Regions from separate parts of the Bacillus sp. SSR7 genome, predicted to be linked through region 2. Evidence: riboswitches for the same ligand, from Rfam matches in the RefSeq annotation. Region 2 holds a riboswitch; each other region holds the start of a gene.
What was found. A riboswitch is a leader RNA that binds a small molecule or an ion and turns the genes downstream of it on or off. The one in region 2 is predicted to bind S-adenosylmethionine.

Region 1 (11,042 bases), on a different contig from region 2:
ATTTTTATTACTTGCCCTTCGCTTCTTACATGGTATTGGGTTCGGTATGGCAACAACTGCAACTGGTACGATTGTCACAGATGTTGCACCAGCTCATAGACGAGGCGAAGCACTTGCCTATTTCGGCGTATTTATGAGTCTGCCAATGGTAATTGGTCCTTTTTTAGGTTTAACAATTATTTCTCATTTTTCATTCACTGTACTATTTATCGTTTGTTCCGTATTTTCATTGCTTGCATTTTTATTAGGACTACTTGTAAATATTCCGCATGAAGTACCAGTGAGCAAACAAAAACGAGAAAAAATGAAATGGAAAGACTTACTTGAACCTGCTTCTATTCCGATTGCTCTGACAGGATTTGTTTTAGCCTTTTCTTATAGTGGTATTTTATCCTTTATTCCTATTTATGCGAAAGAGCTCGGTTTAGGAGAAGTTGCTAGTTACTTCTTTGTTTTATACGCACTTGTTGTTGTCATTTCTCGTCCATTTACAGGAAAGATTTTTGATCGCTTCGGTGAAAATGTACTTGTTTACCCAGCTATCATTATTTTCACAATTGGGATGTTCATTTTAAGCCAAGCGCAAACTTCATTTTGGTTCCTTGGCGCAGGTATGTTAATCGGTTTAGGTTATGGAACATTAATTCCAAGTTTCCAAACGATTGCGATTTCTGCCGCAGCAAACCATCGACGTGGTTCTGCGACAGCTACGTACTTCTCATTCTTTGATAGTGGTCTCGGTTTTGGATCATTCATTTTAGGTATCGTCGCAGCGCAATCAAGCTATCATAATATGTATTTCATCGCAACTATTATCGTTGCGTTCACTTTACTTCTTTATTATGGATTACACGGACGAAAACAAAAATTCAAGAAACAACATACAGACGGAAAAGTTTCCGCTTAACATGAATAAGGAAAGTAAACTTCCCCGTTTACTTTCCTTATTTTGTATTTCTTTCAATTGAAGCGTATACTTATAATAGAAAAAACAAGGAGGGACCGATATGAAACTTAAAAAATCTCCCCTACTCTTACTCATAATCACATTCATATTTGTAATTACAGGGCTCGGTTTTACATACTTCAAACATAATAAAACAATCCCATCGAAAAATAACGTGACGAAAAAAAATTGGCTAGATGATCCGTACTTACGCTGGTCATATACACATATGAAAGAATTCACTTTAATTAACGAGGTGAAAAATAACCCGGATCACGTTTTTCACTTCTCTACCGCATTGCAAAACTTAGACGATTTTGCTGTGGAGCGTAGATTTGGAAATACAACTCCTCTAAAAAAACTTTTAGACGATAACAAAACGGATGCTTTCGTCGTTGTACATAATGGACAACTTGTATATGAACGATATTTCAATGGATATAACGAGAGCGAACCTCATGGCATGGCGTCATTAGCAAAGGTCTTTACCGGAGCAATGATACAATCTCTCGCTGAAGAAAACCGTATTGACTTAGAAAAAACAGCTGACACATATATAAAAGAATTAAAAAATACACCTTTCGGTAATGCCTCGCTTCAGCAATTAATGGACATGCAAGTATCTGCAGAGTACCCGACTCACGGCTATGAACACCCAGCGTTAGAAAATCAAGATGCACAACTATATTTAGCGAGCAATATTTTACCTCGAGGTAAAAATTACGACGGCCCGATGAAAATTTATGATATGTTACGAGAAGCAGAAGAAACTGCACCGCCTGGTTCCGATTTTTCTTACGATAACGGATCAGCAGAAACACTCGCTTGGATTATTCGAACGATCACTGGGAAATCATTAGCTGAAAATGTTAGCGAGCGCATATGGTCTCAAATTGGTATGGAAGAAAACGCGTATTACGTAACAGATGAAACAAAAGTTGAACAAGCTAGCGCTGGTTTAAATGCAACTGCTAGAGATATGGCGAGATTCGGGCAATTACTATTAAACAACGGGGAATATAATGGAAAACAAATTCTCCCTTCTTCTATTACTGAAGATATAAAAAATGTTCAAGAAGGTGAACTTGCAGTTGGCCCTGGAGCTTCCATTTCTTATCATAATCAATGGTGGATTCCGCACAATGAACAAGGTGCTTTCGAAGTGTTAGGTAGTTACGGACAAACACTTTACATCGATCCGAAAGCGAATATGGTAATTGTCCACTTCTCTTCTAACGCTACGCCAAGTAATGACATACATTCAACATACTCAAATATGTATGTTGATATTGCCCATCATTTAGAGAAGCTTCCACAGTAGTGGAAGCTTTTTCTTGTTGAGGATAAAAATACTACCGCTACTTCAAAGGTTTGAGTATCCAAAATTGTAATTAAGCCTGAATTGACTAAAACCGACAGCAATTAGAGAATGCTCATCCCTAACTTGCTGTCGGCTTTCATTTTAAAATTTAATTAAAAAATTTTTTCTTATTATTTTTAATGTAGTGTACGACTATTACAAAGTAAATAACAGCTATAAGATTAATTATGCTTAATGTTAGACCTGATAAATTGGACCAAGGCAGTACAAAAAGCCAAAATACTACTAAAATTGAACTCACTACATATAACCATTTGAATTGATCTGTCATTTTTAATTCCCCCATTTTTCCTTCTTTAATGATTTTGTCTTTCAAGAAATCATCTCCTTTAATTAATTCGTCAATGCTAATATTGAATAAATCACTTAATGCAATAAGTGTTTCAATATTTGGATAGCCTTTTTCAAGCTCCCATTTAGAAATTGATTGTCTGCTAATGTTTAATTTAAGAGCTAGTTCTTCTTGTGATAAGTTATGCTTTAAACGTTCTTCTTTTAGCTTTTTATAGAACTCCATAATTTCAACTCCTATAACTTTATTTTTACTATAGATTATAAAAATCCGTAAGAATCGAGAAGTAGCATGATGTAACTTAAGAGTAGCAATGTTTGAAACAGATAGTTGCACTATACTTCAACACACAATGAAATAACGGTTAAACAAATAAAAACAACCGGAATAAATATCTGAATTTTCTATATATTAAAGGATATTATTCAAACAACCACGAATAATTGTAATACATATACATAAGGGGGTTGATCTATTTTGTTTCGTTCTTTTACAAATGGTTGCGTCGCTTTAGTGCAACGTTTCTTGCCAGAACCGTTTATTTTATCATGTTTATTAACTGTTTTTGTTATCTTCTTCGGCATGTTTGCAACGCACCAAGCACCTGTGGAAATGATTAATCACTGGGGTAATGGCATTTGGGGGCTTCTCGCCTTTTCTATGCAAATGGCACTTGTACTCGTGACAGGATCTGCTTTAGCAAACGCTCCTCTTATTAAAAAAGGATTAACGAAAGCTGCCAGACTACCGAAAACGAATGGACAAGGTATTATTGCCATTTCAATCGTAAGTTTACTAGGCGCATACATAAACTGGGGCTTTGGTATTGTTGTATCTGTTTTATATGCAAAGGAAGTCGCAAGGCAGCTGGAAGGATTAGATTATAGGCTAGCCATTGCCTCTTCTTACTCTGGATTTCTCATTTGGCATGCGGGGCTTTCTGCTTCTATCCCTCTTACATTAGCAACAGGTGGAGAAACGTTAATTAAAACGACAGCTGGAAGTATTAAAGAAGCAATCCCAATAACTGAAACGTTATTCTCACCATACGCCCTCGTTCCCGTTATTATCTTTTTAGTTACGATGCCTCTCATTAATAAGGCGATGCATCCAGATGAAAAACATACGATTACAGTAGACCCTAGCGTGTTCCATGAAGAAGCTGCCGCTCAAGAGGTAGGGAAAAATACGTTCGCTGAAAAAATGGAAAATAGTATCATCATTACACTTTGCGTTGGATTGTTAGGTCTCATTTATATTTTCAATTACTTTTATACGAAAGGTTTTAACCTTACGCTAGACATCGTTATTTTTATGTTATTAATTGCTGGACTTATTTTCCACCGCACTCCGATTCAATATATTCGTGCTTTTTCAAACTCTACGAAAAGTGCTTCTGGTATTTTACTTCAGTTTCCATTTTACGCGGGAATTATGGGCATGATGATTGGAGCAAATAGTGAAGGACTTTCACTTGGAGGGGCTATTTCGAATTTCTTTATTAGCATTTCAAACGAAACAACTTTCCCACTCTTTACTTTTTTAAGTGCTGGCATCGTTAATATTTTCGTTCCATCTGGCGGCGGTCAATGGGCTGTGCAAGCACCCATTATGATTCCAGCTGGTGCTGAACTTGGTGTACCTGCTGCAAAAACAGCAATGGCCATTGCATGGGGCGATGCTTGGACGAATTTGATTCAACCATTCTGGGCATTACCGGCATTGGCAATAGCTGGTTTAGGCGCTCGTGATATTATGGGATTTTGCGTCGTGAACTTACTATATGCAGGATTTATCATAAGTCTATGTTTCTTATTTATTTAAACGAAAAGCTAGTTTTATACTAGCTTTTTTACATAATAAATCATTTATTTCCCATGCAATTTATAATCGTTTCCCACTCTATCTCCGTAAGATGTAATGACTCAAATGCAAAAAAATCTTCGCAAATTTTTCCGATCAGGTGTGGATGTTCCCTCAAAAAATTCCACTGTAACGCTTTAGGAAGAAAATATGTTTCATATTCTTTACTTCCCCTTACTACTTCATCAACTTCTCTTTCACAAATTCCTCTTATTAAATAATCATTTCTTAACTCTATTTGAATTTGCCCAAACGTTTCGCTACATTTCTTCAATTGGACTAAGCACTTAATATATGTACGAAAAAGTTCGTTATCATACTGACAACAATTTATAATACGAGCAAGTTCATTCATAATGTACGAGCCTTTTCTTCAATTTGTAATAACCACTTTTCCCGCTTCTCTACTTTACTCGTTTTCACAGATTGAAAAACTGACCGTTTTATATCGCGAATGCCGCAAAAACGTAAAACACCTCTCTTCATTGTAATCCAATCGGCTGATCGATATAGTAATGCGACGTACCATAATGGTGAGTCTAACGTATTAATTACCCATGCCTTCTTACCTTTCAATAAGCCTTTCGGCAGGGCCCCTTCATATTTATAAGCAAATCCAGCTACAAAAATACGATCAATAAACCCTTTTAAAATAGCTGGCATCCCCCACCACCATATCGGATAGATGAATAAAAGCAAATCCGCTTCTTCTACTAATTTTCTGTACTGAGCTGTCTCTTCTTCATTTACTAAATCACGTCTTTTCTTCTCTTCATTAAATACAAGGACTGGATCAAATTGTTCTTTATATAAATCAAGTACCGTAACTGAATGATTTGTTTCTTGTAATCCTTTTTGCACATGCTCTAAAATCGCCGCGTTAAAACTTGAAGAACTAGGATGAGCGTATACAATTAGTACATTCACTACAAAACAACTCCCTCTATAAGTTAAAGTTTCCCCTTCTTTAACATCTTCTCTACAATTTGCACGTTTTTTGAACTTTGCAACAAGCGATTTAGTACCGTTAGTAACTCTTCCTTTTCTAAACCTTTCAGTTTCTCTTTCACCTTACTCTCACCAGCATCTTGAATATCATAAACAACTGCCGCCATATGCTTGCAAAGATTCTCATACGGACACTCGCAGCTACTTTCTGTAAAATCTTCAAGATCAATAATCACTTCATAGTTTCCTGCATTTCCAGTAACGAAAGCAAATATTTTCTTGTCTTGTATTTCAACATCTTCTACATGTCCATCTTCATAATATTCATAACCTTTATCCATAATGTACTTAGGAATCCACTTCGTTATATCATGTAATAAGTAAGCGTACATCATAGCACCTCTTCCTTTAATTCCCTTTTGACTTCCACAACCCCTGCATGTTATTCTAATAACTGTCAAATAGCAAGTCTATATGACAAAACGACTGACACCTATTCGGCGAAGGTGTCTCTTTTCATTTGCAGCCGATATGAAGTGCCTCTTTCAGGCACATTCAATTTTTGACACTACACACTCAACACCATTCCCTGTATCAGGCTGCTTTAGCAGTCTTTTACTCTACATACTTCAAAAAAAGAGAGCTTAGCTCCCTTTTCTCGCCTTATAAAATACCCCTTTTTCAGCATAGAGATATTCATCAGCTAATGTAATTTTCCCATCCAGTTTCAGTTCATCTAATAGTCTTGATAAATAAAATTGATGTAACATCTTTTTCGTGAATTTTCCTTCATGATGCAAAACGATATGTTCTTGAATATCTAACAATGATATTGGCTTATCTTGCTCTATCATATATTCATAAACTGTACTACGCAGTTTGACGTATTTTTCGAGTGTCACAGTACTTCGCAACCCCTTTCTTCTTAATATAAATTTTCGTAATCGGTTTTTTTGCAATAAAAAAACCTCTCCGATAAGAAGAAGTTACGTATATATCTTCGTCTTATCTCCCAGAACAAATATGTTCTGCTGGAATTAGCACCTGCATCGCGGTTGCTGGGTTTCATCGGGCCAGTCCCTCCACCTCTCTGGATAAGAAAATATTCACTTAATTCTTACTATACGTAATTTCATTTTAATTGTCAAACAAATATAACGAATTATATTTTCTTCTTTACTGTTCATACTATACATATATGAGTATGCAAGGAGGATTATGAAATGCATCAAAATGCTCGCGGATATGTACAAGATTCTTTTCAATCATTACAAGAAGCAAAACATTGTTTAGAAGAAGCATTACAGACTGTTGAAAAAGATTTTAATCGCGCTCGTATTGAGCAATCCCTTTATGCGATTGAACAAGCTATTCAACGCTGCGATTACACCGTTCATATTTTAGAACAAGAGTGAAAAAACTTCCCATCATAAGGTGGGAAGTTTTTTCAAATGGCATACGTCATAATTATTGCCGTTATGATAAAAAAATATACAGAAAAATGCTCCTTACAATATGTAAGAAGCATGAAAGAGGCAAACGAATATGTAAGTCGCGACCCTACCTTATATGAGTATGCTTTTCTACGCCATGTTATGCTCATCTAATATGCCGTATTTCCTTTTAAATCTTGTAAGAATCGTAATCCAAGACGTACTAAATAGTAGTAAGAACACAACATTTGAAATCGCATGGCTCAAATCGAAATAAAAACTTGCGATATAATATGAAATGACAGCTTCCCACGTTGCTTCACGTATAAAACCGAGAAGCCCCCAGAAATTCATGATCCAGCCAAATAAAAAGCCCACGAAGAACCCATATAGTAGTCTCCCCCATAACTTTTTCATTAAAAATGTATTGCGAAGTAAGCCTGCTATAAAACCAATCATACCCCATGAAAACATTTGCCACGGCGTCCACGGACCTTGCCCTAAAAAAATGTTAGATACGATAGCCGCTGTTGCACCGATCATAAATCCAGTTTCGCTTCCAAACACAATTGCAGAAACGATAATGACAAAAGAAGTCGGTTGTACACTCGGTAAAATAGAAAATGGTACGCGGCTAACTGCTGCAATTGCCGCTAATACGGCAACGAGAACAATTTCACGTGAAACAAACGCCTTTCTTTCAAAACGGATATAGAAAGGTAACATAATAACCGCTAATATAAACAAACTACTTAACATGTAATACCCATCCATGATAAGTGTAGTAAAGAGTAATGTGCCTATTATTACTGCGAAAATACATATTATGAATGCAACATATCGTTTGGACACGCTTCGTACACATCCTCCCACGTTAATGCATATGGCAATTCTTTTCGAATGAATCGATTAATAGATGTTGTATAAAAAAAGTTTCCACTAAAAAATTCTTTCGGTGCATCATTCATAATAACTGCTCCATCAAATAACATCATACATTGATTCACGTATTTCGCTGCAAATTCAATGTCATGCGTTGCCATTACAATTGTTGTACCTTCTTTTTGCAACTTCCTAAATAGCTCTCCTACTCTTTCTTTCTTCCACGGATCTAATCCCTTTGTCGGTTCATCAAGTAATAATAACATTGGCTTTGATAATAACGTTGTACATAATGCAAGAAGTTGTTGCTCTCCCCCGCTACAATCATGTGGATGTCGTTCTTTAAGCGCATGTAACCAAAACTTTTTAAGCTGTTGTTCTGCTATTTCTTTTCCTTGTTCTCCATATAACTCGCTTGCACGTTCATACACTTCTTCCCACACTGTATCAAATGTAAAATGATAATACGGATGCTGTGAAACATACCCAATACTTTTAAATCGTTCTTTCGAATCAATTTTATGTATCACTTTTCCATTCCACTTTACTTTCCCTCTTCTCGCTTTTTGTAACCCTGCTAAAATCGTTAACAGTGTAGACTTACCTGTCCCATTCTTTCCAACGAGAGCTACCCATTTTCCTTTTTCAATCGATACGGTTAAATCTCGTAAAATGAGCGGACTATTTTTTTCATATTGAAACGAAATATGCTCTGCACTTAAAATGACTTCTTGCTTTTCACTTTGTTCTATTGGCCCGTTCACATATGATATCGCTGAAAAATCATTCATTTTCATTTGTGCTTCTCGCACTGTAAACGGGATATCTTTCGCATTCCACTCTAAAAATAATCTTGGAATTTGCGGAATAAATGGACGGAACTTTTCTACTTCCCACATATTCGCTACAACCATTTTCGGACTACCATCATACACGATTCGGCCGTTATTCATACAAATAACGCGCGTTGCGAGCGGAATTACTTCATCTAAACGATGTTCACTTAAAACGATTGTAATGCCAAGTTCTTCGTTAATACGTTTTAATAATCCTAAAAATTCTTTCGCAGCAATTGGATCTAACTGCGCCGTTGGTTCGTCTAATAATAATAGTTTCGGTTGCATCACTAATACCGCAGCTAAATTGACAAGCTGCTTCTGCCCACCAGATAACGTATGAACAGATTGGTGCAATAAATCTTGAAATCCTAAGAAGCTAATAAGCTCAGCTATTCTCTTTTGAATAATGTGTGATGGTAATCCGATATTTTCTAAAGAAAATGCTAATTCTTGAATGACCGTATCCATTACGAGCTGATTTTCTGGATTTTGAAATACCATGCCAATTTCTTGGGCAGATAACAAATCCGGTACATTTTCTAATAAAGTACCATCATAATATGTATCCCCAGTACGCTTACCAATTGGAAGTAATTCTTTTTTAAAATGTTTTAATAAAGTCGTCTTCCCAGATCCCGATCCTCCAGCAAGTGCAATAAACTCACCTTTTTGAATAGAAAGAGAAATATGCTGTAACGCTTTTTCGTTTTCATCAGCATATACAAATGATAAATTGTTTATTTCTGCATGCGCCACCATATCCATTCCCGTCCTTCCATTATAATTGGTAAACTAATAAACATCGTTAATACGACAAACATCATCCCATCGTATTGCTGAAATAGAACCGATTCGACTTTCGGATAAATGATTAACTTCCCTCCGCCATACGTACTACATATAATAGCAGCTATAAATAGAATACTTAAATAACTGAGCGTATACCAATCGCGTCTTTCCATTCTATACCGAATATAAGTCGTACGTTTCGTTACACCAAATCCACGAGCTTGCATAGAATCTGCCGTTTGTAATGCATCTTCTAATGAACAAATTAATAATACTTGCAATAATTGCATACCATTTTTCACGCGTTCAACAATGGAACCTGCATCTACTTGTACACCTTTCGTTTTTTGGACGAGTGTTATTTTCTGTAATCGCCTCATAAACAAGGGAACAAATCTCACTGTAATCATCGTTAACAATGCTACTTTCGGTGAAATTCTAGAAAATAAATATAAAAATTTATGACTTGAAATAATATCATTATACGAAGCAAACGTAAACATAATTGCAACTAGTAATAACCCCATTACTACTCCAAACATAATCGCCTCAAGCTTAATCCGACTATCACCTAACCAAAATAACGTAGTTCGCCCTCTATGCGTGAATAACGAATTAAATAAAATGACCATAATAAAAAAAATGATTGTGCCCGGTAACATCTTTCTTATCTTTTCGCTATTCCCTTGCATCACATTGATTATAACGATTAATAGTATTGCTCCAATTAAAAAAAGGGGATGAAGACACATCATACATAGTATCATCACCCCAATATAATAGGAAAAATTCACAAAAGGATGTAAAGAAGAAAAACTTATTTTCATAGTCCTTTACCAAATGCCTTTCTTATTTTAATACATACACCCACTCGATTGTATCTCCTGGCTTCACTGTCACTACACCTGCACTATGGTTTGGGAATGCACCGTTCACACGATATTTCCAGCCACTAGTAGCGGTAATATCTTTTTCATATAAATCATTAATACCTTTTACATAAACATCGCCTTTAGACCCACTCGCATCCACATCTAAACCTGTACGCTGCAATACTTTATACACTGTATCGCCTTCTTGTACATCCATTTTTCTCGCACCTAATAAGTATCCTTCATTACCTTTTACTGAGATGGTAACTTGTTTTACTTGCGGTTTAGGTACTGAATCTGGTTTTGGTGGTTCAGGAGTTGGTACTGGCGGAGTCGGTATCGTTTTCTCCTCTTTATTCGGATCAACTTTCTGCTCCTGCTTCGGTGTTTCTTTCGGTTGATTGACAACCTTCGCTTCTTCTTTTACCTCTTGTGCTTTCGGTTGTTGCTGTTGTTTCTCTTCTTGTGCTTTTTGGTGTTCTGGTTGCTTATTTACAGCTGGTTGCTCTTTCGGTTGTTCCTGTTGTTTCTCTTCTTTCGGCTTCTCTTCTACTTTTTGTTCTTGTTTCTCTTTCTGTTCGTCTTGCTTATTTTGATCTTGTTCAGCTTGTTTTTCCTCCGGCTTTTCTTCCGGTTTCGCTTCATCTTTTTTCTCTTCTTGTTTTGCTACCTCTTCTTGCTTTGGTTCTACTTTCTTCTCAGGCTTTACAGCTGCCTCTTCACATCCGGCAAGTAACCCAAGTGAAAGCAGTAAAGAAATAAACCACTTCATCTTACTCATGTTGTCTCTCACCTTT
Region 2 (11,042 bases):
CATATGAGCTATATGAAGGATTAAGAGATATGGAAGTTGACGCAGAACTAATTATATTTAAAGGAATGGCATATAGTTCTGATCAGCCAGGAATGAATGTAGCCATTATGAATCAGAACTTTATGTGGTTTTCCCACTATATTCTTGGGGAAAGTATGGAGGGATTTCGTACTATATAATGGATATTCGTACAGGGATTTTACGTTGTGTAATCGGGTCAGATTGTTGTAAACTGTATGCAAACCATTATGATTATAAGGAAACGTAATTCGGAGGCCGAATATGACAGAGAATAAAAATGAGTTATCTGTAGAACAACGTGAAGAACTAATAAAAGTATTACAAGCTCGTTTTGAGAAAAACATGAACCGCCATGAAGGTCTTGAATGGGCTAAAGTTGAAGCGAAGATAGAAGCTAATGCTGAAAAATTATGGTCACTTAATGAAATGGAAGTAACAGGCGGTGAGCCGGATGTTGTTGGTTATGATGAAGAGAAGGACGAGTATATTTTCTGCGATTGCTCAAAGGAGAGTCCTAAAGGCCGTAGAAGCCTTTGTTATGATCTTGAAGCATTAGAGTCAAGAAAAAAGCATAAACCAGAAAATAACGCTATTGATGTGGCAGCCGCTATGGGTATTGAACTATTAACTGAAGAACAATATCGAGAGTTACAACAACTTGGAGATTTTGATATGAAATCATCGAGTTGGGTACAAACACCTTCAGATATTAGAGAACTCGGTGGAGCTCTATTTTGCGATTATCGCTTTGGGCACGTTTTTGTGTACCACAATGGAGCAGACTCTTATTATGCTGCCAGAGGTTTTCGTGGCTCGTTAAGAGTTTAAATTTGGAGTAAATAAAAAAGAGCCTATACGCAGGCTCTTTTTCTTATTTATATTTTAAGAGTAAACCGTTACTACGCAGTTTTACTTAATTTATATGTTCCGTGGTTGTTTTTACGGAAAAGTTTTGGGAAAACATAGCCATCTAATCCAATGCGTCCAGCGTTCTGTCCTGCAACTAAAATGAACATAGTCAAAATGAGTAGGTTTGGATTTACACTAACAGTTCCGCTTAATAAAAATGAAAGGTTCATTATGATTCCGAAAAATGCAGCTGTTTTTGTTAATCCGCCTAAAATCAAACCTAGACCTACTAAAATTTCTCCCCATTGAACTAAAAAGCTAAATAGGTCTGCGTTTGGAAGAACAAAATGTTGAAGAAACTCTGCCCACCAACTTTGTACTGCAGGGTGGTCACCTGATGCTTGAGCAATAGCACCCTTTAGAAAACCACTTGCGTCAAAAGATTGTCCAAAGACTTTGCCTATTCCAGCAGCGAGCCATGTATACCCTATGTAAAGTCGTAAAAATAATAATATGAAAGTAGCACGTTTATCAGTTCTTAAAAAATTGATAACCATTGAAATCCCTCCAATATTGTATTTACAAGTTTATTATATATCCATTGTGAAAAAATTCACAATGGATAAAGTGTGAACAAAAGTAGTGTTTTTTTATGAAAATAAAGAAGGCATATAACAATCATATGTTATATGCCTTCTCTACTTTATTTAGGTAATGTAAATTTAGCTTTTTTACCTTGTGAAATATCCTTAGCTTCTTTATTTCTCATAGGTCCTAACTCAATCTCAAAGTTTTTGTCTTTCCAAATCTTTTCATACTGCTCTTGATCTAAAATAAATACTTGTAGTAACTCTCCAGATGTTCCTGTTTTAACTGCAGCGTTATAGTCGTAATTGAGTAGCATACCTTCGTTAATTGTATATTGTGTACCATCATTCACTCTCAATGTAGAGCTTATAGGAGATAGTGAAACGTCTTGCGTATCTTTGTTATCAAGCTTGAATTGCACTGTTAATAGAACAATACCATTTTTGAAATTTGCAAAGCGCGGAGCCTCGACGGAATTTGGTGTGAATTGAGTAAATTGGTATCCATCTAATGTAACATGAACAGCACCTAATTCTTGGCTGTTATTAATACTTGATTTCTCTTTTAACATTTTTTTATCGCCCATGTTATTAGCTGTAGCTTTATCTTGGTAGAAAGCTTTATCTGTTGCAACTTTTTCAGCACCTTGTTTATTTAAACTTAATGAAAAGCTTCCAGGGCTTCCGATTGGAGCATCGAATTTTCCTTTATTAGCTTGTGCAGTTGGGACTGTGACTGAGACTGTTGAGAGACTTGAAATTTTCGCTAGATCATCTTTTCCGAATGGATACGCGATATAACCAGAAATGGTTTCTCCTGCTTTTACTAAGTAATCATTCGTTGGAGCAAGCTTAGTTGGTAGTTGATCTTCTTTTGGAATTAAGTCTTTATAGTTACTATATACTTTCTGCGCACCAGTAAATGAAATGTCCAATGCTGGCATATAATAAATATCTTTAGCTGAACTATTTTTTACGCTATAGTTCACAAGAATGACTCCGCCCTCTGTTTGACGGTTAAATGGAATGTTAAAGTCTGTATGGAATCCATTTAATTCAACTAATGTATAACTGTTCATTGATACTGAAACATCTTCAGCTTTATAAACTTGTGGTTCCTTATTTTCAAATAGAATTTTTGTTTTACCACCTGTTTCTTTTTCCATATAGGAAATAAGTTTCGAATAATCGCTGGAGCTAGTAGCGTTATTTTCCGTCTTTTTATCTTCAGTTTTCTTGTTTTCGGATTTTTTATCTTCAGGTTTATTTTCTTTCGTTGTATCCGTTTTGCTTTCTTTTGTTGCATTCTCTTTTTGTTCTTTATTTGTCGTATCGCTTTGACCACAGCCGGTTATTACAAAAGCTGCTACGATTACTGCAGAAAATAAAGAAAGTAATTTTTTTGACATGTTTCTTCCCCCTATTTGTTTAAAACTAAACTCTCACATTAGCCCCACATTTTATTATAAGAAGACTAGTCAATATTTACCAGTGTTTTTTCTAATTATTTCCATTATTTAAATATTATGATATAATAAAATCGATGGAAGTTTGGAATGGAATATTGGTTTGTATTTTTAAATCATTTGAAATATTACATTATATTGGTATGATAGAAATAGAGATATATGGAAAGGAGACAAGGACTGAATATGTGGATGAACTTGTAATGATTAGAAATTAGATAGATGAATTTTTCTCTCATAAGTGAGGGTTTATTTAGCTATCTGTAAATCATTCAAGGACTGCATATTTGGCTTGTACATCCCTTTTGTAAGAGTGGATACTTATGTGGGGAAATTTATATCTCTTATAGGAAATATGCGTCCTTTAAAATTGGAGGAGTATATGATGAATCAATTAAAAGATAGAGTAGCAGTTATTACAGGTGTAAGTCGTCTAGATGGTATAGGTGCAGCGACTTGTAAAGAATTAGCTGAAGCAGGATACGATATATTTTTTACATATTGGACAGCTTACGATAAAGAGATGCCTTGGGGCGTTGATCAAAGTGAACAAATACAATTAAAAGAAGAATTACTAAAAAACGGTGTGAAGGTATCAAGTATGGAGTTAGATTTAACTCAGAATGATGCACCGAAAGAGCTTATAAATAAAGTTACTGAACAACTAGGCTACCCTCATATATTAATTAATAATGCAGCGTATTCTAAGAATAATGATTTCTCTAATTTGACTGCTGAAGAGCTGGATAAGCATTATATGGTAAATATTCGTGCGACTACATTGTTAAGTAGTCAATTTGCCCGAGGATTTGATAAGAAATCTGGTGGTAGAATTGTGAATATGACGTCGGGACAATTCCAAGGTCCTATGGCGGGGGAACTAGCGTATGCAACAACGAAGGGAGCTATTGATGCTCTTACTAGTACGTTGTCAGCTGAGGTAGCTCATTTAGGAATAACAGTGAATGCAATTAACCCAGGTCCAACTAGTACAGGATGGATGACTGAAGAGATAAAGCAGGGATTAAAGCCAATGTTTCCTTTTGGAAGAATTGGTGAACCAAAGGATGCAGCGAGGCTCATTAAGTTTTTAGTAAGTGAAGAAGCAGAGTGGATTACAGGGCAAGTTATTCACTCAGAAGGTGGATTTAAAAGATAGAAAGAAGGTATCTCACCCTGGTGAGATACCTTCTTTTTTAATCTTTCTTCAATCTTCGTGCAACACCATTCCCTAAAGACTGTAATCCTTGAACGAGGATAATTAAAATAAAGACAGTTGCATACATTACTTCAGGTTCATAGCGTAAATGTCCGAATCGATATGCTAAATCCCCTAGTCCACCAGCACCGACAAGACCAGCCATTGCTGTTGCGCCGATTAAGCCAATCGTTGCAATTGTTAATCCAAGTACAAGAGAGGGACGAGCTTCTTTCACCATGACGTGCCAAATGATTTTTATAGTAGAAATGCCCATTGCTTGGTAAGCTTCAATAACACCACGATCCACTTCTAGTAAAGCTGTCTCCATTAAACGTGCGATATAAGGAGCAGTGAAGACGACAAGCGGTACGATAACACCTTGCACGCCAATGGATGTTCCCATTAGAAACTTTGTAAAAGGTAAAATGAAGAATAATAGAATGATAAATGGAAGAGAGCGAATGATATTAATAATTGTATTAAGAATAGGATAGATGATTTTATTTTCATGCTGTCCACCAGGTCTTGTTAAAACAAGCGTGACACCAAGTGGCAGTGCAATAAGGATCGAGATGAGTAATGAAATAGATGTCATTTGAAAAGTTTGAATGGTTGCTTCCCATATGACTTTACCCCATTCATCCAAAAAGGACTTGTTTCCCATAATCTGTTCTACCTCCTTCTATGATGATTCCTTGCTCTTGTAAAAATGATAAAGCACGGTTGATTTCATTTTGTTTCCCTTGCATATGAATGACAAGTTTCCCGTATGCTTCATGTTTTAATTGAGTAATATTACCGGATAAAATATTTGGATATACTTGGAATCGTTTTGTAGCAACAGCTAACGCTGGTTCACCAGAAGAAGTTCCTATAAATGAAAGTGTTACGATTTCTCCGGTTCTTTGTAGTTCTTTTTGTACTTCGGCTGGGATTTTCGCTGCAAATGCACTATTTACGAATTTCTTTGTTGTTACATGCTGTGGATTTGTGAATATCTCTTTCACGGTGCCACTTTCAACTACTGCTCCATGTTCCATAACAGCAACTCGGTCACATATACGCTGGATAACGTTCATTTCATGTGTAATGAGTAAAATTGTAATTCCGATTTCTTCATTGATTTTTAATAGTAAATCAAGAATAGAGTCAGTTGTTTCTGGATCTAAAGCGCTCGTTGCTTCATCACTTAATAACACTTCCGGTTCGTGTGATAGTGCACGAGCGATGGCCACACGTTGTTTCTGACCACCAGAAAGTTCACTCGGATAGGCGTCTTTTCGATTAAAAAGGTCGACAATACGTAAATACTTTTCTACTCTTTTTGCAATTTCTACTTTTGGAATGCCAGCAAGGCGTAACGGCAATGCGATATTTTCATAAACGGTAACAGTTTTAAGTAAGTTGAACCCTTGAAATATCATTCCGATTTTTTGTCGCGCTTTTGCTAGTTCTTTTGTAGACAGTGTTGTTAAATCTTGCTCGTTTACAATGATATTTCCTGTCGTTGGTTTTTCTAATAAATTTACACAGCGAATTAATGTACTTTTGCCAGCACCACTATATCCAATGATTCCAAATACTTCGCCCTTTTTTACTTGAAGAGAAGTAGACTTAAGAGCTTCCACATTCCCCTTTTTTGTTGTAAATACTTTGGATACATTTTTTAATTCAATCATTATCGTCAGCTCCTACCAAGACGGTAAAACAGAACCATCAAATTTTTTCTCGATAAATTCTTTTACTTCTTTAGATTGATAAGCTTTCTTTAATTTATTTACAACAGCATCATCTTTATTTTCAGTACGAACAACGACCCAGTTCACATATGGTGAATCTTTTCCTTCACGGAAGATAGAATCTTTCGCAGGGCTTAATTTTGCACCTAATGCAAAGTTTGTATTAATGGCAGCTGCTTTTACTTCACTTAGTTGTGTTGGTAATTGAGATGCCTCTAATTCAACGATCTTTAAATTTTTTGGATTTTCAATTACATCTTTTGCAGTCGCTTTTGCAGTCGCTTTTTCTGTAGCTTTTGGATCCACTTTTAAAACTCCTGCTTTTTCAAATAGTTTTAAAGCTCGAAGTTCATTCGTTGGGTCATTCGGTACAGCAATTGCATCGCCCTCTTTTAATTCTTTTACATCCTTTAAGCTTTTTGAATATACGCCCATAGGGAATGTTACTGTTGAAAATACTTCGGTTAATTTCATATTACGTTCCGCTTTAAATACGTCTAAATATGATTTTGTTTGATAGCTATTTACATCAAGGCTTTTTTCATCGAGGGATACGTTCGGTGCTACATAATCATTAAATACTTTTATATCGATTTCGAGACCGTCTTTCGCTGCTACTTCTTTTACCTTTTCAAAAATTTGTTCATGCGGCCCTCCTGTTACACCGACAGTAATCTTTTTCTCATCTAACGCTTTTACTTCTTTATCTGAACTCCCGCTACATGCGCTTAATAATAATACAGCCCCACTTACAATGCTTAATAATACTTTCTTCATCTATAATTCCCCCTTAAATATACGTTCCAAAATAAAAAGCACCTCTCAAAAATAAGAGAGGTGCCGAATAGACAAAATAGATTCCTCTCTTATCTTTCAAAACGAGAACTCGTTTTGCAGGAATTAGCACCTTAGCTTATACGTTATAAGCTCGGTTGCCGGGCATCATCGGGCCAGTCCCTCCGCCACTCTTGATAAGAGTATGTGTATGTAGTTTTTTAATATGGTACTAATAGTAAATCTTACAAAAAGAATTGTCAACGTTATTTTCTGAATATATTTTATTTTAAGGTAATCGAAACGTTCCCCTTTTTATGCCCGTTTTCTACATACATATGGGCTTCAGCAATCTCTTCTAACCGGTAAGTTCTATCAATAACAGGCTTTAAATTTTCTGTTTCAGTTAGTTTTTTTAGTAGAAACATATCTTCTTTACTTACTTTTGCCATCATTCCATTAACAGATACATATATTCCATTAGGTGTTAATACTTGTTTACAAAGGGATTTTTTATATTTTCCAACTGCATCAAATATAACATCATAGTATTCCCCCCGCTTAGTAAAATCTTCTTTCGTATAATCGATTACTTTGTCAGCCCCTAAAGATTGCACGAGTTCAAAATTTGAATTACTACAAACAGCCGTAACGGTCGTACCAAAATATTTAGCGAGTTGTATGGCAGCTGTTCCTACTGATCCAGAGGCGCCATATATGAGAACTTGTTGCCCCTTTTTTATCCGGCCTTTTCTCAGAAAATGCAACGCTGAAGTTCCACCAAAAGGAATAACTGCCGCTTCTTCATACGTTACATTGGTAGGTTTTAATGTTATTAATCCACTTTCATGCACGCATGTGTATTCGGCATAACCACCAAGATTGAGTTCTGTTAATGCAAAAATTTGATCCCCTTTTTTAAATTGAGTTACATCTGTCCCGATATCCTCTATCTCTCCTGCTAATTCTACGCCAAGTATAGGGTTTCTCGGTTTTCTAAGTCCTAATATAAGTCGCATAGGAATCCAAAATAATAGAGGGCTATTAAATCCGCGTATTCTACAATCTCCAGTCGATACACTTGTTGCGTGAATTTTAACTAATACTTCGTTCTTTTTAGGTATAGGTTTCTCTATATTTTGAAGCTGAAGAACGTTAGGTGGTCCATACTGTGTGCAAATGATCGCCTTCATAATGTCCTCCTGAAATGAGTTGTCGTTATTTACATCATATTTAAGATCTTTATTAAACATGTCGCTATATAGCGAGTATAGATTAAAAATTATATAGATTTCATAGGAAAAGAGGTGATATTATTTTGGGAAAGGGGGCAACAGTATGAAAAAAATTATTTTTGTTTCAAGTTTAGTACTTGCAATCAGTCTAGGGGTAGGGTGTAGTAATGAGAAAACAGCAAAGACGGATGAGCCGAAAAAAGAATCCGTTCAAAAAGAAAAGGAATTAACGGCGAAAGATGTTTTCAAGAAAACGAATGAAGCTTTTAAAAATGAAGAACATGTAACGATGACATATGGTGTAGGGGTAAAAGCTGAGGGAACAGAGATGGATATATTAAAGGCTAAGATGCAATTAGAGCCAAAGACAAAGAATTCTCGTTCTGAAATGAATATTTCCGGTACAGATGTTGTAGTGTATACTGTGGATGGTAAAGTTGCTGGTGAGGTAAAAAACCCTAATACAGGAGAAGTTATAACCGTACCAGAGGAGCAATTAAACGCTGGTGGAATGAAAGCGACTCAAGATATTATAGATAAATTAGAAGTACCGGAAGTAGTTTTAGATAAAATGAAGCTGGAGAAAAGCGGAGATAAATATAAACTGAAATTTACATTAAAAGGGCAAGAAACAGAAAGTATGTTAACTAGCATGGATGAAACGCAGAAAAAAATGTTACAAGCACAAAATGCGAAGATAGAAGAAGTGGATGCAGAATATATCATTACAAAAGATTTTAAATATGAATCAGCAAAGATAGACATGATTATGAGTAGTAATGGCAAGGATAAAGCACACATTATTACGAACGCAAAATATACGTCGTATGAAAAGTTTGACCCAATACAATTGCCAGCAGCAAAGTAATAGTTTTGATAAGGAGGGACCTAAAATAAGGGCCCTCTTTTTTGTATTCTTTCTTCATAGGAAAATAGGTACAATATAAAGAGGAAAAGATGTAGAAGAGGAGAGTGTCATTTGAAAAAAGAAAAGATAGCGGTGGTCATTGTAGCGTATACCGTTTTGCTTGCAACGTCTGTACATACATATAAAAAACAACTGGATCATCCTATTATGAGTGATGTAGGTAAATTGCTTCCGACAAAAATAAAACGTGTTGAAAGTGCTACGGATGAGCACTCTTTAATAAAATTAGTGCAAGATGCGAATGTTTCTGGAGAGAAGATTTCTATTGCAGGTATGCAGCATAGCCAAGGCGGGCAGACATATTATCCGCATGGGACGATGCTTGATATGAAAGGGTATAATAAAATATTAGAATTTGATCCAGAGAAGAAGCGTATTACAGTTCAAAGTGGTGCCACGTGGAATGATATTCAGAAGAAAATAAATCCATATGGTCTTGCGGTTCAAGTTATGCAATCTCAAAATATTTTTACGGTTGGCGGTTCATTAAGTGTAAATGTACATGGTCGTGATATTCGTCATGAAGCATTGATTGATACAGTAGAGTCGTTTAGATTGCTAATGGCGGATGGTACGGTGCGTAATGTAAGTAGAGAAGAGAATGCGGATTTATTTCCTTATGTCATTGGCGGTTACGGGTTATTTGGTGTCATTTTAGATGTGACCTTAAAGTTAACAAATGATGAATTATATGAAACGCACACGAAAATGCTAGATTATAAAGAATACACGTCTTATTTCAAAGAGAAAGTGAAAAAAGATGAAAATGTTCGTATGCACTTAGCTCGTATTTCTGTTGCTCCAAATTCATTTTTAAGAGAAATGTATGTGACAGATTATACATTGGCACAAAACCAAAATATGAGGGAGGAGTATAGTGAATTAAAAGAAGAAACTATTATAGCAGCGCCTAAATTTTTACTCGGATTATCACGCTATAGTGATTGGGGAAAAGATACGTTCTGGGATATACAAAGAAGTTATTTTGAACGTACAGATGGAAAGTATGAGACGCGAAATAATGTTATGAGGTCAGATAGTGCCTTTATGGAATATGAAAATCCAAATAGGACAGAGGTGTTACAAGAATATTTTGTGCCTATAGATTCTTTCACGGAATACGTAGATGATTTACGTAACGTATTAAATGAGGAAGAGTTTAATTTGCTCAATATTACGATTCGTTACGTGGAAAAGAATGAAAATGCAGTTTTATCCTATGCGAAAGATGATATGTTTGCACTGGTTCTTTTAATTAATCAAGGGCGTTCTGAACATGAGATAAAGAAAACAGAAAATGTTATTCAGAAGATGATTGATGTTACGTTAAAGCATAACGGTAGTTATTATTTACCGTATTATTCTTATCCAACGAAAGAGCAGTTAAAGAGAGCATATCCTCGTATAGAAGAATTTCTTCAGAAGAAAAAAGAAGCGGATCCAAAAGAGAGATTTGTGAATTTATTTTATAGGGAGTATACGAAATGACATATAGAAGATTTGTAGCTTCACAAAGCATTATTATGATGGCTGGAAGTATGGTATTTCCTTTTTACATTCTATTGCTTCGGAATGTTGGAAATAGCTTCTCACAGTTTGGCTGGGCGTACGGCTTATTTGCCTTAACTTCAGCGCTTGTATATCCGGTAGTAGGAAAGGTGTCTGATCGAGTAGGTGATCGGAAATTATTAATTATATATGCTTGGTCCATGGCAATATTAATGCTTTGTTTCCCGATTGCCACGGAAGTCTGGCATGTATACATTCTTCAAATTGTAATGGGGGTTTTAGGTGCTGTGCAGCGTAATACGGAGAAGACGTCGTTAGCACGAAAAGTTGTACAAGAAAATGCTGGTTATGAGATTGGAAAATATCATGTGTGGACATCGATTGGAGGAGCAGTAGCAATTATTGCAACGGGATATTTAGTAGATTTCTTTACGATCGGCACGATTTTTTATATTGCATCTATCTTATATGTAGTGAGCGGAGTTATATTAAGTAGTAAAAAAATATAACGATTCCCATTTTTACCTGAATAACCTTTATTTGTTATACTAAAGGGGAAGACAAAAGAAAAGGGGACATTGCCTTTGATGAAATTTTTAATTTTAGCTATTCTCACTTTGTTTTTGATTCCATGGACAAGAAGAAGCGGTAGTAAACTTCGAGCAGTGGATAAGAAAAGGGATGAGAAGGTTGTAAAGGGTAAGAAATCATCTATTTTAGTTATTCCAGTTTT
Region 3 (11,042 bases), on a different contig from region 2:
GTAAGAATTTTTAACATTAATGAAAAGTTAACGGAACTGAATCGTGGGTATATTAAATAATTCCGACAGTCGGAGCAAGCTTAAAAAGGAGGGGATAATCCCCTTCTTTTTTACTCTTAAATTGATGGTGAGGGGACTCACACAAAAAAATCCTTCGCAAAATTTGCGAGAGAAAAGGAGAGATAAAGGTATTTTAACCTTATTTCTCTTTTTCTATATTCATTTATTTTCAGGTAAGGAGTTGATTAGTTATTACTATCTTATAAGAACGTGAAGAAGTGTTGATGCCGGCTAGAACTGTTGTAAAGGTTGAAGGGGGAATCCAAGGAAATAGCAGAGATGCGCATGTTGATTTGGCGCAGGGGTATTAATCCATCTTCTATGAAATTGTGGGATTATATAATCATTTATTATCCTGGAGATTTTAAAATAAAACCTACCTAATTATAGAAGTGATTTGAACGTAAGGAAATTGTAAGAAATGGATAAGAAAAAAGAAATTTTTATTGTATAGGATACAAATATAGAGAAGCGTAAAAGAGGGAGGGTAAATAGGATACATTTATACGAAAAACAAACTAGTAATAAGAGAATTCTATTGGTGGCAATTACTGAAAGAACAGCAACTAAAATAAATACTCACTACAGTTCCTGTAGGAAAGGGAGGAATCAATGGATAGGGTCTAGGAATCTATGAAATTAAACTTCTTAACGTTGTCTCGATATGGGGACATACAGGTGTTATTCCATGATTTGATACTTTTGCTGGAGGGGCATATGTTGAAGGCAATTTGAACAGTATGGGTAGAGGCGAGAATACTGGTCTTTTTAAAAGTGTTTTACTTGTTGAATTTAGACAGTAGGGATAAAGCTAGAATAGTAGTTTATGTGATGTTTGTAATTGAACAAATAAAAGATGAAATTGATTATTTATCTAAGGAGGCATTTTTTTATGGAAAATAAATTATCTGGGGTGTTAGCCGCTACCTTAGCTCTAACGATGAGCCTACCAACAGGAGCGATAGCGTCTTCTAGCAGTAAGACTCCGGTTGTATCTAGCCAAGAAGTTGCTAGCAAAGATTTGGAGAAGATTGCTGCAGAGAATGCTGCACTGCTCACGAAGTCCTATGAGACGACTAGCGTACAGTATGCGCTGATTGATAATGGTAAACTTATTTTGTCAGGACAGACAGGTAAGAACGACATAGAAGGGAAAGAACCACTAACCAAAGATACTCTATACGGAATTGGTTCAACCAGTAAAGTATATACGGCTGCTGCTGTTATGAAACTAGTAGACGAAGGAAAAGTTGATTTGGATGCTCCTGTTGCCCGCTATATTCCTGATTTCAAAATGAAAGATAAACGATATAAGCGTATTACACCGCGTATGCTGTTGAATCACTCCTCGGGTTTGCAAGGTTCGACGTTCAATAATGCATTTTCATTTAAAGATAATGATGCTTATGCCCATGATATCTTGTTGCAACAATTGTCCAACCAAAACTTGAAGGCAGACCCTGGTGAGTTCTCAGTATACTGTAATGACGGTTTTACACTGGCTGAGATCTTGGTAGAAAGAGTCAGTGGTATGAGTTTCACTAAATTTCTACATCAAAAGTTTACAGAGCCATTAGAACTGAATCATACGATAACATCGCAAGACAAATGGGAAGACGAAAAGCGGGCTGGACTGTATTCTCCGACATACCAGGGACAGCTTCCAAGTGAAATGGTGAATGTGATTGGTACGGGAGGAATCTCTTCTACTGCAGAAGATGTGGTGCGATTCTCACAAATATTTATGGGACAGGGAAAAGAAATTCTCTCTAATAAAGCGGTCAAGGCGATGGAACAAGAAGAATATAAAAAAGGAATGTGGCCGGGAGATAGCGGAAATATGTTCAACTATGGTCTTGGCTGGGATAGTGTGAAACTATACCCATTCAGTGAATATGGGATAAAAGCGTTGACTAAGGGTGGGGATACGATACTGCAACATGCTACATTGGTCGTGCTTCCGGAACAGAAGATGGCAGCAGCTGTATTGTCCTCCGGCGGCACCAGCATGACAAATCAACTGTTAGCAAACAAATTACTGCTAGCCAGGCTTAAAGAGAAAGGGACAATTAAGGATATAAAACCAGATAAATCCTTCGGCAAACCAGTCAAGGCTAAAGTACCTCAAGACGTGGTAAAAAAAGCGGGTTTTTATGGAAATAGCCGCAGCCATTTCAAAATAGAAATTACGAATAAGGGAGAACTATTTTTACCAACTAAACCGGAAGAAAAATATGTATATACGGCGGATGGCAGCTTTATAAATGAGATGGGTACCTCCAAGCTTAACTTTGTCACTGAGAAGAATGGAAAAGTTTATTTGAAAGAGAGCACATATGAATTATCGCCAGGATTGGGGCAAAATGTGCTGACTCACTATTTAGCCCAGAAATTAGAAAACAATGTGTTACCGAAGAAAACAGCTGCTACATGGGCGAAGCGTGAGGGTGGCAAGTTCTACCTCGTTAACGAAAAATTTAATTCTATGAACTATCTAGGACAACTAATGCCTCTTAACACACAAATTACAATCAAGGATGGGTATTGGGACGGCAAAAAAATTACAGGTCCGAATACGGCGACTCATCAAATTCAGATCCCTGTGATGAATGGGAGAGATACAAAGGAAGCCCATTTTTATACAGAGGATGGCACGGAATATATAGAGATGGCCAGCTTTTTATACGTCAGTGAATCTAATGTAAAATCCCTTGATACAGGTCAATTATCGAAAGTTACACTGCAAAAAAATGGGCATGCGAAATGGTTTACGATTCCGCAAGAGGCAGCAGGGAAAACGATGACTGTGGAGTTGCCATCAGGAAGTTCATTCGCGGTGTATGATGCGAATGGAGTATGCGTCAATTTTACTGTTGTTAGTGACAATAACAAAGTGAAACTACCAGAGAAAGGAAACGTTGTATTTGCTGGTGCACCGAATTCCGAATTTACAGTCGCATTGAACTAGCTACAACTCGGGTTAGACTTCAATAAAACAGTACGACATGGAAAAGAGACTTTATTTGTATCTTAAGTATTCCCTTAAATGATATTACACTTAAACTCTTAGCTTGATAGCAATGTGGCGCTACCCATTAAAAAAGAAATAGGAGTGGATATCCTATTTCTTTTTATTAATATAATAAAATGTAATAACTAAATCCAAAGTAATGATAATAATTAGAAGTAACAAGTGTATAAGCGCATCAGTTTTCCAGTTTAGTAAAGATTTGATAAAGAAATCCCACTCTGTTTCATGATCTACCCAATTTCGTTGCAGTCCTAACACCATTCCATTTATGAAATAGACAATGCTTAATAGAATCCTTCCAACAAATAAAGCAGCTACTTTTATATTCCACTTCTTTATCAATATTATATAAAGAAGTGGAAATAGTATAAGTACCCAAAAAACGATAATAAAAACTGTATTCATCAGTTTCTACTCCTTATGTGGATCATAAAGTTATGATCCCGTTAATTGTGGACTGACTAAAGCTTCGTTTTATCTCTCCGTCTCAAAAAACTCAATCCACTCTCCATCAGGACCAGCAAAGAATATGTAACGTGTTCCATCTGGTAATGTTTCAATTTCTTCTCCTAGTAAAAAGGTTACTTTATGTTTTTTTATTCTTTCGATTTCATCTTCTAATGAATCCACTTTAAAGCAAATGTGATGTACTTTTCCTTCTGCTGGAAGAGAAGAGTTGTAGCCTTCAATGAGTTCCAGTATCGTTTCCTTTGATTCTTCCACACCTAAAAAAGCGAGTTTTAAGTCTGGATTCGGGTGATCCATACGTTTAATGAGCTGTAAGCCGACTACTTCTTCATAAAATGAAATAGATGTTTCTAAGTTTGTAACCATAAGTCCGACGTGTTCGATTCTTCTAACTGGCATGTAGATTCCTTCTTTCTGAAAATTATATACAATATATTATTGAAAATTAAGAAAATAAGCAAGATAAAAACCTTACAAATTTTAGCGTGTTATATGGTATAGTGAGAAAGTATGTTTGGGGAGAAGGAAGGAGATTATACGATGAATACACCTACTCAAACTCCTTCATTATCAGAAACGATGAAAGAGTGGCATTATGCATTAGCGTATGAAATTAAACATTGGAAAACGATAGGTGGTAGTAAAATTTCTATCATGAATGGTCGTTTTTTATATACAGATTATGAAAGTACAGTATACGTATTTCAGCTTATTTCGGAAGTAAGCTTACCTGAAGGTTCACCAATTCGAATTGAGTTCGATGGTGAGGAAGCGACAGGAGAAGTATTATCTGTACATGGATTAGAAATAGAACTGAAATTAAATGATTATATACAAGGTGAAATAAGAGAAGCGGTTTTATACAGTGAACCGTGGCAATTGTTAGAGCAACTGCAAGAGCGATTGAAAGAAGCACGTAAAGATAAGCTAAAACGTAATCGTATAAAGCGTCTTGTTGATGGGACGAGCAGTCCGAAACATATGGAGAAGATGAAAAATCCGAAAAATGAATTGGCGTATCGCGCGTTTTATAATCCGACAACGTACGTATGGGGACCACCTGGAACAGGGAAGTCTTACAATTTATCACGTATTATTTCAGCTCATTATCAAAAAGGGAAATCGGTACTTGTGTTAGCCCATAGTAATGCGGCAGTGGACGTATTAATGAGTGAAGTAACGAAACAAATTGAAAAGAAAAAGAAATGGACACCTGGTGAAATTGTTCGTTACGGTTATAGTCAACATGAACATATACGAAATCATGAAACGTTACTTGCGTCGAAGTTAGTTGAAACGACGAACGGATCTTGGGGAGAAGAGAGACTCTATTTAGAAGAGACACGACAAGATCTTCGTGAAAAGATTTTATCGTATAAAGCAACATCTGCTGATAAGAAGCGTATACAAGAGATTGAAAGTGATCTTCGAAAGCAAAAAGCGAAAATTAAAGAAGTAGAAAAAGAATACATTGAAAATGCGAAAGTAATCGGCGCAACTTTATCGAAATGTGCCATTGATTCACTTATTTATGAGCGTACATTTGATTTAGTTGTCGTAGATGAAGTAAGTATGGCATATGTTCCGCAAATTGCATTAGCTGCTTCACTTGGAAAACGCATCGTCGTATGTGGTGATTTTTTACAGTTACCTCCAATTGCGATGGCGAATCATGAACTCGTTCGAAAATGGCTTGGGGAAGATATGTTCTACCATGCCGGGATTGTTGAGTCTGTCAATAAATCAGAAGCACATCCAAACCTGTTTATGTTGCAGGAACAAAGACGTATGCATGCGGATATATCTAAGTTTACAAACTCATTTATTTATAAAAATAGAGTTTATGACCATCCGTCTGTTTCAGAACGTAAAGAACTTGCGCAATTGCAACCTTTCGCAAATGAGGCGAGCGTTTTATTTGATACGAGTCTAATGGGTGCATTTTCGTTAAAAGACGCTGCTTCAGGATCTCGTTTTAACATTATGTCTGGTTTAGTAGCGATGCAAATGATGTTAATCGGATTGTTAGACGGTGTGCAATCAATTGGTATTGTGACACCTTACAGAGCGCAGTCACGATTCTTATCAACGTGTATTAGAGAAATGTTACAGAGAACGAAATATCAAAACATACCTGTTTTAGCGGCAACGGTTCATAAGTTCCAAGGTTCAGAAAGAGATATGATGATTTTTGATACAGTGGATAGTTATCCGCAAGAACGACCTGGCGTGTTATTCTTTGACCATAAAAACCATCGTCTCGTCAATGTAGCAGTGACAAGAGCGAGAGGGAAGTTCATTCAATTATCAGATTGCCATTATATGCGTAAAAATCTTTCAAGAAAACAAGCGTTGTCACAATTAACAGCTCATATAGAACGTCACGGAGATGTGTATGATCGTACGACATCAAGACAATTGTGGGAACGAAAAATTTCGAAACGTTTACGCTGGTTTATGGAAATAAATCTTGAAGAACCGAAAGGGCTATTGAAAGATATTTTAGCTGCAAAACGAAAAATTATTATTTCACTTCCAAGTACGAAGCAAGTGGATAAGCGAGTATGGCAAGCATTAATGCGTACAAATGCGCAAATAACAGTGTATAGTGATGGACCAGTTCAACTGAAAAATGTAAAGTTACAAAGGCAAAATAAAGCATTCCCGTTTATCGTAATCGATGATGAAATCTTTTGGGCAGGCGCACCACTCACATCTCAAATGATGTTTGAAGGTAGTACGGAATTCCCGTACGTATGTGCGAGACTGCAAGCACCTGAGACAATTGGTGTATTAAAAGGATTTTTAGATATCCGGTAAATTCGGATAGGAATTCCTTGACTTTTATTTAAAATGAACTTAGAATGAATGTAATTTAATATAATTTTATGAAAATTCTTATCACGAGAGGTGGAGGGACTGGCCCTATGATACCTCGGCAGCGGATTCTTTATGAATACTGTGCCAATTCCAGCAAGGTAACTTGAAAGATAAGAAAGAAGCTCATTTTGACTGTATATACAGAAGCCTCTTTCTATCTTTTAGAAAGAGGCTTTTTTACGTGAAAATAAAAGGAGGAAGAAAAATGGGAGCTACAGGAGTAACATCACAAAGAAAAACAATTGAAGAGAGTATTGAAAGAAATAAGGAAAAGTACATAGAAACAAGTCACGATATTCATGCGAATCCGGAGATTGGTAACCAAGAGTTTTACGCATCAAGAACGTTAAGTTTATTGCTAGGGAGTGCAGGATTTCAATTACAACACAATATAGCTGGACATGAAACGGGATTTATCGCGCGAAAAAGCTCTGGAAAACAAGGACCAGCAATCGCATTTCTAGCGGAGTATGATGCTTTACCAGGACTTGGCCATGCGTGTGGTCACAATTTAATCGGCACAATTAGTGTTGCAGCAGCAATTGCATTATCAGAAACGCTTGAAGAAATTGGCGGGGAAGTTGTCGTATTCGGAACACCAGCTGAAGAAGGAGGACCGAACGGTAGCGCAAAATCGAGTTATGTAAAGGCAGGTTTATTTAAAAACATTGATGCGGCGCTTATGATTCATCCGAGTGGAAAAACAGCAACAACGAGTCCTTCACTAGCAGTCGATCCACTTGATTTTCATTTTTACGGAAAAACAGCTCATGCCGCAGCTTCACCAGAAGAAGGGATTAACGCATTAGATGCGGTTATCCAGCTGTATAACAGTATTAACGCACTTCGCCAACAACTTCCATCAGACGTGAAAATTCATGGCGTCATTACAGAGGGAGGAAAAGCACCTAACATTATTCCAGACTACGCAGCAGCAAGATTCTTCATCCGTGCAGCAACGCGAAAAAGATGTGCGGAAGTAACAGAAAAAGTAAAAAATATCGCACAAGGGGCAGCGTTAGCAACAGGCACAAAAGTAAAAATCCATCAATTCCAAAATGAAATCGATGAACTACTCGTAACAAAAACATATAACGACATCGTAGCTGAAGAACTAGAATTACTAGGTGAAGATGTAAACCGTAAAGAAAGACTCGGCATCGGCTCAACCGACGCAGGAAACGTAAGTCAAGTCGTACCAACCATTCACCCGTACATTAAAATCGGCCCAGATGACTTAATTGCACATACGAATGAATTTAGAGAAGCAGCGCGTTCAGAATTAGGAGATAAAGCATTAATTACATCCGCAAAAGCATTAGCGAATACGGCGTATCGATTAATTACGGAAGAAGGGTTGTTAGAGAAGGTGAAGGAAGAGTTTAGAGAGGCGCAGAGGAATCAGGGATAAGTGGTTAAAGGGAGTGGATGATCCACTCCCTTTTCTTTTTTGAGAAAATTTGATGCCAATTCGCTTATTCCTTTATCAGAACGACAATTTCTCCTCGAACTCACTCTTTAATACAATTAAAGGAGACGATAATCCAAATTGCATTAAAGAGTCTAAAAATGTAGCGAGAGAATCCATCGAATCGCTCATGACCTTCATCATATAATTAAACTCCCCGCTAATTCGATATAAATCTGTTACTTCAGAAGCGGTATTACAATATTGGATAAAATCAGAGCATTGGCTCGTTTTAAACATAACGAATGCTTGAATGTTTTTATTAATTTTAGAAGGCTCAAATTTCGTTCGGTAAGCCGCTATAACTCCTTGATCTTCAAGTTTATTAATACGCTCTTTTACAGCAGGCTGCGTCATGGATATGATCCGTCCTATTTCTGAAACGGAAATTCTCGCATTTTCATATAACAAGTTCATAATTTTATGATCGATTTCATCCAGTTTTACTGCGTTTTGCATTGTGTAGCCTCCTTGTTGTGTTTTCTAAAGTGAATTACAAATTATAACTATAATATCATAAGTAAACAAACTAAATTACCTATAAATCTGTATTTATAATTATTGGTGTTTACATGAAAATATAAGTATAGGTTTTTATCAAACGGAAATTTAGGAAGGATGGAAAAAAATGAAGAATCTTGATGGGAAAGTAGCATTAGTAACAGGGGCGAGTCGCGGAATTGGCCGTGCCATTGCAAAGAGATTGGCGAAAGGCGGGGCATTAGTAGCGATTCACTACGGCCGAAATAAAACAGCTGCAGATGAAACGATTAGTGAGATTGAATCTAATGGAGGAAAGGCATTCTTAATTGAAGCTCAGCTCAATTCAATTGATGGTGTCAAAAAGCTAGTAGAACAATTAAAGAATGAATTACAAATAAGAGTTGGTACAGCAGAGATTGATATTTTAGTAAACAATGCAGGGATAGGTACACAAGGAACAATTGAAAATACGACCGAAGGGATTTTTGATGAAATTATGGCTGTAAATATTAAGGCGCCGTTCTTCTTGATTCAGCAAACATTACCATTACTGCGAGCAGAAGGACGCATTATCAACATTTCATCAGCTGAAGTACGACTTGGTTTTACAGGCTCAATTGCATACGGTTTAAGTAAAGGGGCATTAAATACGATGACACTTCCTCTTGCTAAACATCTCGGAGAAAGAGGTATAACAGTGAATACAATTATGCCTGGATATACGAAGACAGATATGAATGCGAAATTGCTAGATAATCCAGAAATACGAAATTTTGCTACGAATTCATCTGTGTTCGGACGAATAGGGCAAGTTGAAGATATTGCAGATGCAGTAGCATTCCTTGCTTCCTCTGATAGTCGCTGGGTAACGGGGCAAATTTTAGATGTTTCTGGAGGGTTTTGCTTATAGGGGCACTACTCCATACCCATCAAGCTAATCAAGTAAATTACTAGTTATGAAACGATCCTTGTTTCATAACTAGTAATTTATAGAAAGGTAGGGATGATAAAGAAGTCTATTAAAACGTGATTTTTTCGCTAGGAAATTTGAATAAGGGGCTATTTTTCATTATTCGTAATCTAACATAATCAAATTGTATTTTACAGTAACAATAAAATAAAATTATTGACCGCATGGTACAAAAAGGGTATTCTATTCATGTTATCTTTAAAATGAGAGGAGGATACGATTGAATAAACGCGGCAGACCTCGAGAGTTTGATTATTCCTCAATTGTAGATGTTGCAATGAAAACATTTTGGTTAAGAGGATATGAAGGGTGTTCTACACAAGATTTATGCAGTGACACAGGACTTGGAAAAGGAAGTCTATACAATACTTTCGGTAGTAAACATGAACTGTATAAACAAGTATTAGAACGCTACCATGAAATTGGGATTAGGGAACAAAGGAAATTGTTACATACTCCAATTCCAGTTAAAAAACGATTAAGTAATTTTTTTGAATGGGCATTGAAAGAAGACTTTGAGAATATGGATCAAAAAGGATGTTTATTGATTAATGCCAGTATAGAACGTGCTAAAAACGATTTAATGGTACAAGAAATTTTCTCGAAGCATGTTGAACTTCTTAAACAAGCTATTGAAACAGTGATGGAGGAAGGATTGCAAACAGGTGAAATTTCAAAGAAGCAATCAGCTGAGGAATTAGCTAGTCTGCTTTTAAGCAGTTATTACGGATTCCGTGTTCTTAATGTATCGATGCAAAATCGGATGTTGTCTGAACAAGTTATCAAAGGAACAATAGAGTCTATTTGTGGCGCTTAGTGCGCTCTTTTTTCGCACTATTTTTGTACCAATCATTACAATAATGAATAAGGAGTGTTTTTATGCCATCGATTATTTATTTATTAGCTTTAGCAATCTTTTGTATGACTACATCAGAATTTATGGTTGCAGGTATGATGAATGAACTTGCTCTTGCATTCCAGGTTCCTGTATCATCTATTGGGTATTTAATTTCAGCTTATGCAGGAGCAATGGTAATAGGAGGCCCCATTTTAACTGCAATCCTCTTACAAATGCGCAGCAAACAAGCATTATTGTTTTTAATGTTCATATTTTTAATTGGTCAATCACTCGGAGCTATTGCTTGGAACTATGATATTATGATGATTTCACGTATTATAACTGGTATTGCTTCAGCTTCAGCTTTTGGAGTTGCGATTTCCTTTTCTGCGACATTAGTTCACTCTGATTCAAGGGGAAAAGCTGCATCAATTGTACTTGCAGGTTTAATGTTCGCAACTGTATTAGGTTTACCTATAACAACCGTTATTTCGCAATATTTTGGCTGGCGTATTAGTTTTGGGGCAGTTTCGGTTCTTGTGCTAGTATCAGGGATTATGATTCAACGGTTATTACCATCATCTTCAAATAAAGAGCAATTAAATTGGAAAGACGAACTTCTGCGATTTAAGAATATTCATCTTTGGGCAGCGTACGTAACAAGTATGTTCATTATTGGTGGTACGTTTGCAGCATTTAGTTATTTTACTCCGATATTTACAAATGTCACAGGCTTTTCAAGTGCAAGTATTCCATATTTACTTGCTCTCTATGGTAGTGCGACGGTAATTGGAAATATAATAATTGGCAAGTTTGCTGATAAATTTACAATGAAAATACTTAT

Region 1: linked by a shared signal. The riboswitch ahead of AC0NJG_RS20780 (hypothetical protein) and the one ahead of AC0NJG_RS25575 (MetQ/NlpA family ABC transporter substrate-binding protein) in region 2 are both predicted to bind S-adenosylmethionine.
Region 3: linked by a shared signal. The riboswitch ahead of AC0NJG_RS14530 (M20 family metallopeptidase) and the one ahead of AC0NJG_RS25575 (MetQ/NlpA family ABC transporter substrate-binding protein) in region 2 are both predicted to bind S-adenosylmethionine.

The regions. Positions count from the first base shown of each region.
Region 1 is NZ_JBVVXV010000013.1:96,984-108,025, reverse strand. Features, by position in the region: gene AC0NJG_RS20815 (MFS transporter) at 1-907, shown strand, start outside; gene AC0NJG_RS20810 (serine hydrolase domain-containing protein) at 1,008-2,267, shown strand; gene AC0NJG_RS20805 (helix-turn-helix domain-containing protein) at 2,416-2,844, opposite strand; gene AC0NJG_RS20800 (short-chain fatty acid transporter) at 3,097-4,443, shown strand; gene AC0NJG_RS20795 (group-specific protein) at 4,484-4,837, opposite strand; gene AC0NJG_RS20790 (NAD(P)H-dependent oxidoreductase) at 4,834-5,409, opposite strand; gene AC0NJG_RS20785 (SWIM zinc finger family protein) at 5,433-5,822, opposite strand; gene AC0NJG_RS20780 (hypothetical protein) at 6,075-6,332, opposite strand; SAM riboswitch class I at 6,433-6,531, opposite strand; gene AC0NJG_RS20775 (hypothetical protein) at 6,654-6,845, shown strand; gene AC0NJG_RS20770 (ECF transporter S component) at 7,014-7,715, opposite strand; gene AC0NJG_RS20765 (ABC transporter ATP-binding protein) at 7,688-9,349, opposite strand; gene AC0NJG_RS20760 (energy-coupling factor transporter transmembrane component T) at 9,322-10,200, opposite strand; gene AC0NJG_RS20755 (DUF4430 domain-containing protein) at 10,223-11,026, opposite strand.
Region 2 is NZ_JBVVXV010000020.1:10,742-21,783, forward strand. Features, by position in the region: gene AC0NJG_RS25540 (S9 family peptidase) at 1-179, shown strand, start outside; gene AC0NJG_RS25545 (DUF4256 domain-containing protein) at 283-849, shown strand; gene AC0NJG_RS25550 (DoxX family membrane protein) at 921-1,427, opposite strand; gene AC0NJG_RS25555 (DUF5068 domain-containing protein) at 1,574-2,866, opposite strand; gene AC0NJG_RS25560 (SDR family oxidoreductase) at 3,306-4,082, shown strand; gene AC0NJG_RS25565 (methionine ABC transporter permease) at 4,120-4,788, opposite strand; gene AC0NJG_RS25570 (methionine ABC transporter ATP-binding protein) at 4,763-5,803, opposite strand; gene AC0NJG_RS25575 (MetQ/NlpA family ABC transporter substrate-binding protein) at 5,816-6,640, opposite strand; SAM riboswitch class I at 6,727-6,841, opposite strand; gene AC0NJG_RS25580 (NAD(P)-dependent alcohol dehydrogenase) at 6,922-7,830, opposite strand; gene AC0NJG_RS25585 (DUF6612 family protein) at 7,976-8,740, shown strand; gene AC0NJG_RS25590 (FAD-binding oxidoreductase) at 8,852-10,288, shown strand; gene AC0NJG_RS25595 (MFS transporter) at 10,285-10,818, shown strand; gene AC0NJG_RS25600 (DUF3981 domain-containing protein) at 10,897-11,042, shown strand, end outside.
Region 3 is NZ_JBVVXV010000007.1:8,545-19,586, forward strand. Features, by position in the region: gene AC0NJG_RS14505 (monooxygenase) at 1-60, shown strand, start outside; gene AC0NJG_RS14510 (serine hydrolase domain-containing protein) at 953-3,028, shown strand; gene AC0NJG_RS14515 (hypothetical protein) at 3,182-3,496, opposite strand; gene AC0NJG_RS14520 (VOC family protein) at 3,566-3,958, opposite strand; gene AC0NJG_RS14525 (AAA domain-containing protein) at 4,070-6,379, shown strand; SAM riboswitch class I at 6,455-6,556, shown strand; gene AC0NJG_RS14530 (M20 family metallopeptidase) at 6,645-7,850, shown strand; gene AC0NJG_RS14535 (Lrp/AsnC family transcriptional regulator) at 7,926-8,366, opposite strand; gene AC0NJG_RS14540 (SDR family oxidoreductase) at 8,536-9,300, shown strand; gene AC0NJG_RS14545 (TetR/AcrR family transcriptional regulator) at 9,581-10,177, shown strand; gene AC0NJG_RS14550 (MFS transporter) at 10,240-11,042, shown strand, end outside.